2 regions of the Halomonas sp. MMSF_3323 genome follow, and region 2 is predicted to be linked to the other one. Evidence: predicted binding sites of a transcription regulator. Region 2 holds the regulator's gene; the other holds the start of a gene.
The links. The regulator FNR, encoded in region 2, switches genes on or off when oxygen is low (the NO sensors DNR and NnrR bind a similar motif). The targets are predictions, from matches to a motif close to TTGATNTANATCAA.
Positions count from the first base shown of each region.

Region 1 (4,246 bases), on a different contig from region 2:
GCCTGCCCCTCGCCTCAGGCAACCGTCTGCGTCGCCTCAGCCTGATCGGGTACGACACAAAGATGACGGTATTACTACAAAATTCAGTTTCTTCTATTAAAGCCTTTTGCGGCACAGTGAAGCTGTCAGCACAGCCGCTCCTTCAGGCCAATCGCCGATTCGGCCGCAGATACGACAACAGACCGAACAACGGCCATACCAACGCATACAACAACAATAGACATGTACAACATGACGCACTCGGGCCTTTCCCCCCTGGCGCTCCCTGGCACTGCCAGGCTCGCCGCCCTGCCACGCCTTCGCCGCCGAACACGGCGTGCCCTGCTGTACCTGGCCGAGCTGTGTGGCCGTATCGACCTTCAACGTCGCTGGCTGAATGCCAACGACCTGCCGCTGGTCGATATCGACCCAAGGCGCATCGCGCGCTGCGTCACGCGCTCTGGCTTGAGCCGTGAGTTGATCAGTGAAGGCGACTGGGACCTCAGCCATGTTGCACCACTTTGCCAGGCACGCCTGAACGAGACCGCTGCAGTCGAGGACATCTTCGCCCACGACAGGCACTTCCGCGAGACCGCCCAGTACGCCCAGATGCATCAAGCGGTGGCTCGCTATCGTTCCGGCGACTGCACCGACCCGGCACAGCAAGGCGCCTACTGGTGTCGCAGCGAGGAAGATATCGCTCGCTACTTCGAGACGCTATCTCGTGCCTACCACGGCATTCGCCGACACGGCTACAAGACCCAGCAAGAACTGGCTCGCCAACACCCCGACGACAGTCGCCACCCCGATGACGAAATGCAGGTATTGATTACCCGTGATGGCGAGGTCGTGCTCGGCTACGGCGGCTCACACCGCCTGGCCATCGTGCAATTGCTGGGACTAGCTTTCGTTCCGGTGCGCGTGGTGGCGATCCATCCCCGGTGGCTGGATCGCTTCCAACAGCGAAAGCACAGCCTGCGATCCTGCCTGCATCATGCAAGCAGCGCTGCGGCCGACATCTCGAGTACCGCGCCCACGAGGGACAACCGGAGTCGCTGATCGTCCCGATGAACACTGGCCCAGTCAGCTGGCGTCGCGAAAACCGCCCAGCACCAGCGAGTTGGGGCCGAAGAACACCAGTCGATCGTGGTCGATCAGGTAGCGATAGGCATTGTCGAGCATGTCGCGGACCTGCTGGGCCCCCTGGGGATTGGCACAGGCCATGCGAGTCGCGGTCAGTTCACCGAAGTCGATACGCTGGCTGTCACCGAAGCTCACCGTGCCGGTGAAGCGATTGCAGCCGTCGCTACCGCTGACACGGCCATCGGAAGCCACCTCGAAGTACGGCTTCTGCGGCATCGACAGGCGATCGCTGGTGCCCACCAGCAACAGGTTCCAGCGCTTGCCGACCAGCGGGCTCGAGACGCTGCCCGGGGCCGCCGTGTCGCCACCACCCGCCGTGGGCGCGGGCTGGCTGGAACAGGCACTGAGCGCCAGGGTGAAAAGAGCGAAAGCGGCGGTGCGGCGAAGTCGTGACGGAACCATGCTATCTTCCTTGCAGCTGAGTCATCTGGATGATGCCTAATATGCCAGAATTGCCTGCGTGGTCCGACCGTTTCGACGATTCTGGTGCTGCGACCGAAGGCACCATGCCGACGTCATCGCGATCATGCTGCGAAGCCACGGATAACTCGGTGCGCCTGTTTTCCGACCAATACCTGAAGTGAAAGGCTCTCGAGTCAAAAAAGCCCCTAGTGAAAAGGAAGTCACCATGCTCAACGCCCTCGACAACGACGATCTGGGAAAGCTGATCCTGCGCCTGGCCCTTGGCGTGATGATCCTGCTGCACGGCGTCAGCAAGCTGATCAACCCCGGCAGCCTGTCCTGGATCGGTGAAACCCTGGCCTCCCATGGCCTGCCCACGGTGCTGGCCTATGGCGTTCTGCTGGGCGAAGTCGTCGCACCGGTGATGGCAATCCTCGGCTGGAACACGCGCATCGCCGGTCTGCTGATCGCCGGCAACATGGTGGTGGCCATCTATCTGGCGCATATGGGTGAGCTGTTCAGCCTGACCAGCAGCGGCGGCTGGGCGCTGGAGCTGCAGGGCATGTTCCTGTTCGGCGCCCTGGCGATGATGTTCCTGGGCAGCGGCCGCACCGCGATCAAGCCCGACTAGGGACCGTTCACCTCCTCTCGCGCCATGCCGGGCAGTTCCCGGCATGGCGTCGGCTGCAGCCCTCATCCAACTCCTGCACCGTTATCTCCTGCCTTGGCGCTGCGACCTCCTCAGCGCAAGTTGCACTCGACATGACCATTTCGACGAAAGTCGTACTTCTGCTTGATGTCCGTCATTCGGACGTCGCTTCGTCTATGCGTAAATGAGCACAACACCTTCGGATTCTCTCTGCGGAGAGGTGATCACTCGATCTTCCCCAAAGGAGCTCGCTTATGCTCGCATTCAAACCGCTTCCCGCCCTGGTCTCGGTGACCCTGGGGCTGGCGCTCTGGTTCGTAATCCCCGTACCTGACGGCGTCAATCCCGAGGCCTGGCACCTGCTGGCGATCTTCGTCGCCACCATCGCCGCCATCATCGGCAAGACCATGCGCATCGGGGCCCTGGCGATCATTGCCATCACCGTGGTCGCACTGACCGGCGTCACCAACCCTGAAAGCTCCAAGGGCGCGGTCTCCGACGCCCTCTCTGGCTTTTCCAACCCGCTGATCTGGCTGATCGGCCTGGCCATCATGATCTCCCGCGGGCTGTCGAAGACGGGTCTGGGCAACCGCATCGGCTACGCCTTTATCGCCGCCTTCGGCAAACGCACCCTCGGCATCGGCTACGCCCTGTCCCTGGCGGAGCTGACCATCGCCCCGATCACCCCCAGCAACACCGCCCGGGGTGGCGGCATCATGCACCCGATCATGCGCTCCATCGCCGACAGCTTCGGCTCCTCCCCCGAGTCCGGCACCAGCAAGAAGATCGGCGAGTACCTGGCGCTGGTGAACTATCACGCCAACCCCATCACCTCGGCCATGTTCATCACCGCAACGGCCCCCAACCCCTTGATCGTCGACCTGATCGCCAAGGCCACCGATTCCGCCATCTCGATCACCTGGACCCAGTGGGCGCTGGCCGCGCTGTTGCCCGGCCTGGTCGCCATCGCCTTGATGCCGGCGGTGCTGTACGTGCTGTATCCGCCGGAACTCAAGCGCACCCCGGACGCCACTTCCTTCGCCCGCGAGCAGCTCACCGCCATGGGCCCGCTCGACCGCGCCGAGAAGATCATGATTGGCGTGTTCGGCCTGCTGTTGATCCTGTGGGCCGGTATCCCGGCGATGCTGTTCGGCCCCGAGTTCAAGGTAAACTCCACCGCGGTGGCGCTGCTGGGACTGTCCATCCTGCTGGTCACCAATGTGCTGACCTGGGATGACATCCTCGGCGAGAAGTCCGCCTGGGACACCATCGTGTGGTTCGCCGCTCTGGTAATGATGGCAAGCTTCCTGGGCAAGCTCGGACTGATCGGCTGGTTCTCCGGGGTCATCGAGGAGGGCATCAGCGGCTTCAATATGGGCTGGTTCGGCATGGCCCTGGCGCTGACCGGTGTCTACTTCTACGCGCACTACTTCTTCGCCAGCACTACCGCCCATATCACCGCCATGTACGCCGCCTTCCTGGCCGCCGGTATCGCCCTCGGCATCCCTACCCTGTACATCGCCCTGCTGCTGGCCGGCGCCTCCTCGCTGATGATGTCGCTGACCCACTACGCCACCGGCACCGCCCCGATCATCTTCGGCTCCGGCTATGTGGAACTCGGCACCTGGTGGAAGGCCGGGTTGGTGATGAGCCTGGTCAACCTGACCGTCTGGGTCGGTGTCGGCAGCCTATGGTGGAAGGTGCTGGGGTACTGGTAAGACGCCCGGAAGGCGGGTCCGCTCTTGATCAGAGCAGGAGCCTGGTCAACCTGACCGTCTGGGTCGGTGTCGCAGACTCTCTACGGTGGAAGGTGCTGGGGTACTGGCAAGACGCCCGGAAGGCGGGTCCGCTCTTGATCATGGCAGGAGTCTGGTCAACCTGACCGTCTGGGTCGGTGTCGCAGACTCTCTACGGTGGAAGGTGCTGGGGTACTGGTAAGCCCCGTAACACGACAGCCTTTCGGGCCTCCTCACATTCAGCCAAGCGCCACCGCAATCGCGGTGGCGCTGTCGTCTGCGGGCCTCACCGGCTTGCCGGGCCACGGCAGGCGGCGCAGAATCGGACAGGACAGGA
Region 1 is NZ_JASHIT010000023.1:52,496-56,741, reverse strand. It holds gene RBB39_RS12990 (hypothetical protein) at 232-1,038, shown strand; gene RBB39_RS12985 (META domain-containing protein) at 1,063-1,524, opposite strand; gene RBB39_RS12980 (DoxX family protein) at 1,751-2,155, shown strand; gene RBB39_RS12975 (anion permease) at 2,428-3,891, shown strand.
Region 1: the regulator FNR is predicted to act here: its motif matches at 2,318-2,331, upstream of RBB39_RS12975 (anion permease).

Region 2 (4,246 bases):
CAAGTTCTGGGAGAAGCGCCTGACCCTGACCGTGCGCGAGTTTGGCTGGCAACGTGCCGGCATCCTGCTGCTGTTGCTGGGCGTGGTGGTGCGCTATCTGCTGGCGCTGAACGTCGTCTAGGGCCTGGCTGACAGGCACTTGCGTTCTTCGACTTGCCAGGCCAGACCAGGCCACGACGCGCAAGGGCGCCACTACGGCGGTGTCGTCCTTGGCGGTTTCCGATGAGCTGCCGACGAAAAGCCCCACCCTTATTGTCCTCGCCGGGGTGAGTGGTCGCTGACCTCTTCGCCACTAAAGCGTCCGGATGGTAGACTGGCGCCTCTTTCATTTTCAGCCGTGATGTCCCGCTCCCATGTCGCCACAGTCCGCCTCCGCCACCCTGTTCGATCCCCGTACCCCCGAGGATGACCATCTCTCGATCGATGCCGGCGTCAGCCCGGCCGACCCTGCTGCGGATGGCGATCAGACGGAAGCCCAAGTTCAGGCCAAGGCACGGCGTGAGTTCAACAAGCTGCAGAAGCGCCTGCGCCGCCAGGCCGGTAACGCCATCATCGACTACGGCATGATCCAGGAAGGCGACAAGATCATGGTGTGTCTGTCTGGTGGCAAGGACAGCTACACCATGCTCGAGATCCTGCGCAGCCTTCAGCGCAACGCGCCGGTCAACTTCTCGCTGGTGGCGGTGAATCTGGATCAGAAGCAGCCGGGCTTTCCGGAGCATGTGCTGCCGAACTATCTGGACAGCATCGGCGTGGACTACCACATCCTCGAGCGCGACACCTATTCGGTGGTGAAGGAGAAGACGCCGGAGGGCAAGACCACCTGCGCGCTCTGCTCACGCCTGCGGCGCGGCTCTCTCTATGGCTTCGCCGAGGAGATCGGGGCGACCAAGATCGCCCTGGGCCACCACCGCGAGGACATTCTCGAGACGCTGTTTCTGAACATGTTCTTCGGTGGCAGCCTCAAGGCGATGCCGCCCAAGCTGCTCTCCGACGACGGCAAGAACATCGTCATCCGCCCGCTGGCGTACTGCCGCGAGGCCGATATCCAGGCCTACAGCGAGGCGATGGAGTTCCCGATCATCCCGTGCAACCTGTGTGGTTCCCAGCCCAACCTGCAGCGCCAGGTGGTCAAGGAGATGCTGGCCGAGTGGGAGGTCAAGCATCCCGGGCGCCTCGAGAGCATGTTCAAGGCGGTGACCAATGTGGCGCCGTCGCAGCTGGCGGATCGGCAACTGTTCGACTTCGAGGGGCTGGAGGCCGTACAGGCCGAACGCCAGGCCCGGCGCATCGACGTGGTGGATGCCGGCTGATCTCGCCAACAGCGAATGTGCATGACGCCATGACAGCAAAAGAGGCCGCATCTCCGGATGCGGCCTCTTTCTTGTCACACGCCATCTATTACGCTTTGCTTTCCAGATCCTGGGTACCGGGCGCTGCTGGCCAAGCCCGGCACACTGCCGCCAGGCCCGCTCAGGTAACTTCGGTGTCGGCCAGGGTCGACAACGCGGTCAGGTCGAGGATATTGACCTCACGTCCCGATACCGCCACCAGATCCTGCTGCTGGAAACGCCCGAGGATACGGCTGACCGTTTCCACCGCCAGCCCCAGGTGATTGCCGATGTCGGCGCGGGACATGGACAGGCGGAAGCTGAACGGTGAATAGCCGCGGCGGCGGAAGCGGTCAGACAGGCCGAGGAAGAAGCAGGCCAGGCGCTGATCGGCGGTCTTGCGTGACAGCAGCTGCATCATCCGGCGGTCCTCTCGCAGCTCCTTGCTCAGGGTGCGGAACAGCTGGGCACGCAGCTCCGGTAGGGTCTGGGTCAGCGCATCGAGGCGGTCGAAGGGAATCTCGCACACCGTGGTGGTCTCCAGCGCCACCACGCTGCCGGGATAGCGGCCGTCGTCGATGCCATCCAGGCCAACCAGTTCACTGGGCAGGAAGAAGTTGGTCAACTGAGCTTCGCCGCTGCCTTCGGTGGTGATCTGCTTGAGACTCCCCGATCGGACCGCGAAGACGCTGGTGAAGCGATCTCCCTGCTCGACCAATCGTGTACCTTTCTTGATCGGCGGGTGACGACGGATGATGGAATCGAAGCGCTCGAGGTCGGCGGTCTCCAGCGACAGCGGAAGGCACAAGGAACTCAGGCTGCAGGACTCACAGCGAGTCTCATGCAGCATGGGACGCCGCCGATCTTGGGCCGTAGGACTCATTCGCAGCTCCTGTGGATCTGGGATCGATATTGACTGGGCCATGGGGAGAACAGACGTCGCCCGTACAGCACGTTGATGGCACTATTCTACACCCTCAGATCAGCTAAAAGTGGCGTCTACCTCTTTAGGATTAATAACTTAGAGGTAGGATGCGTCATTGATGCAGCCCAGTCCAAAGTTGCCAGACGGCAAAGGCGATGATCATGCCAGCGGCGACAAGGCGTGTTGCCCGATGCGCCAGCAGGGCCTGCATTTGTCTGGCGGCGAGGCCCGTCACCACCAGCGCCGGAAGCGTGCCAAGACCGAAGCTCGCCATCAGCAGTGCGCCCTCGAGGGGCTCGGCCCGTGCCAGGCTCCAGGCCAGCATCGAGTACACCAAGCCACAGGGCAGCCAGCCCCAGATGGCGCCCAGCGCCACCGCCTGGGGCAGACGCACCACCGGCAACAGGCGTCTGCCTGCGGGTTCCAGGTACCTCCAGAGGTGACGTCCCTGTGCCTCGACGTGACGCAGGCCTTTCCATAGATCGGCAATGTAAAGCGCCATCAGGATCAACATCAGGCTGGCGACGATCTGCATCAGGCCACGCAGGGTCGGCGAAAGGCCGATCACCGAACCCAGGGTGGCAACCAGAGCGCCCGCCACACAGTAGCTGGTGATACGACCTACATTGTAGCCGAGCACAAGTGTGCTCACCCGCCAAGGTTGACGCATGCTGGGGGGGATGGCAAAGGTCAGAGCGCTCATGATGCCGCCGCACATGCCAATACAGTGTGCACCACCGAGCAGGCCAAACACGAAGGCCGCCATCATGGGAGGCAGTTCCAGGCCGGTAGGGTTCACTCAGGCCCTCTGGACGATGGATCACGATCGGATGTCTGCGCAGGCGTTTCGGAAGAGGAAGCGCCGTCATCGGCACCGCGAGTGTCGTCCTCATCCTCGAACAGGATGCGATAGGCGGGGCCTTCGAGGTCCTCGAACTGGTCGTTGCGCACCGCCCAGAAGAAGGCCCAGACCGCCAGGCCCAGCAGGATCAACGACAAGGGTATCAACAGGTAAAGGATGCTCATGGGCCGGGGCTTGCGGTGACGGGTGAAGGCGTCGCGGTCCGCCTGGTGCGTCCACGTCGCAGACGCAGGGCATTGCCGATGACCAGCAACGAGCTGAGTGACATGCCGATGGCGGCAAGCCATGGGGGCACGAAGCCCAGCGCCGCTGCGGGCAGCGCCACGACATTGTAGAGCACCGACCAGGACAGATTCTGGCGAATGATGCGACGGGTCTGACCGGCCACCTCGATGGCTTCGACGATACCCGTGAGCGGTTCGCCCAGCAATACCAGATCGGCGCGGGTGCGGGTGAGGTCGCTGGCCCCGGCCATGGCGATGGCAAGGTCGGCGCCGGCCAGTACCGGCACGTCATTGATGCCATCACCGACCATGGCCACCTTTTCACCCTGTGCCTGTCGCGCCTTCAAGTGCCCGAGCTTGTCCTCGGGGGTGGCCTCGCCACGCCACTGATCGACGCCCAGCGTGCGGGCAAGCTGGCCGACGTTGACTGCGCGGTCGCCCGACAGGATCTCGATGGCAAGCCCCCGATGGGCGAGGGCGGCGAGGGTCTCGGCGGCGTCGTCACGGGGCTGATCGTCGAGCTTGAACCAGGCCTGGGGCTTGCCTTCGCTGGCCAGCAGCAACCAAAGCCCTGCGCCAGGGAGCTCAGGAACGGGTCGGCCCAGGCAGGCAAAATGCGGCTGGCCCAGTCGCCAGCGCCGGCCGTCGATCACGCCTTCCACGCCCTGCCCCGGGTGATTGCGCAGTTCGCTGGCCTGGCAGCTGGCGTCGCGCCAGGCAGCGAAGGCGCGGGCGATGGGGTGCTCCGAGCCGGTCTCCAGTGCCGCCGCCAGTGCCAGATGCCGGCGCTTGGCGGCAGCGTCCATCTCGCCATTGTTGGCGCTTCCTTCGTCGTCGCTCAGCGGCCGGTGTTCGGCGAGTTGCATACGCCCCCGGGTCAGGGTGCCGGTCTTGTCGAAGACGA
Region 2 is NZ_JASHIT010000017.1:92,685-96,930, forward strand. It holds gene RBB39_RS10650 (hypothetical protein) at 1-121, shown strand, start outside; gene ttcA (tRNA 2-thiocytidine(32) synthetase TtcA) at 354-1,313, shown strand; gene fnr (fumarate/nitrate reduction transcriptional regulator Fnr) at 1,474-2,214, opposite strand; gene RBB39_RS10665 (sulfite exporter TauE/SafE family protein) at 2,369-3,055, opposite strand; gene ccoS (cbb3-type cytochrome oxidase assembly protein CcoS) at 3,052-3,282, opposite strand; gene RBB39_RS10675 (heavy metal translocating P-type ATPase) at 3,279-4,246, opposite strand, start outside.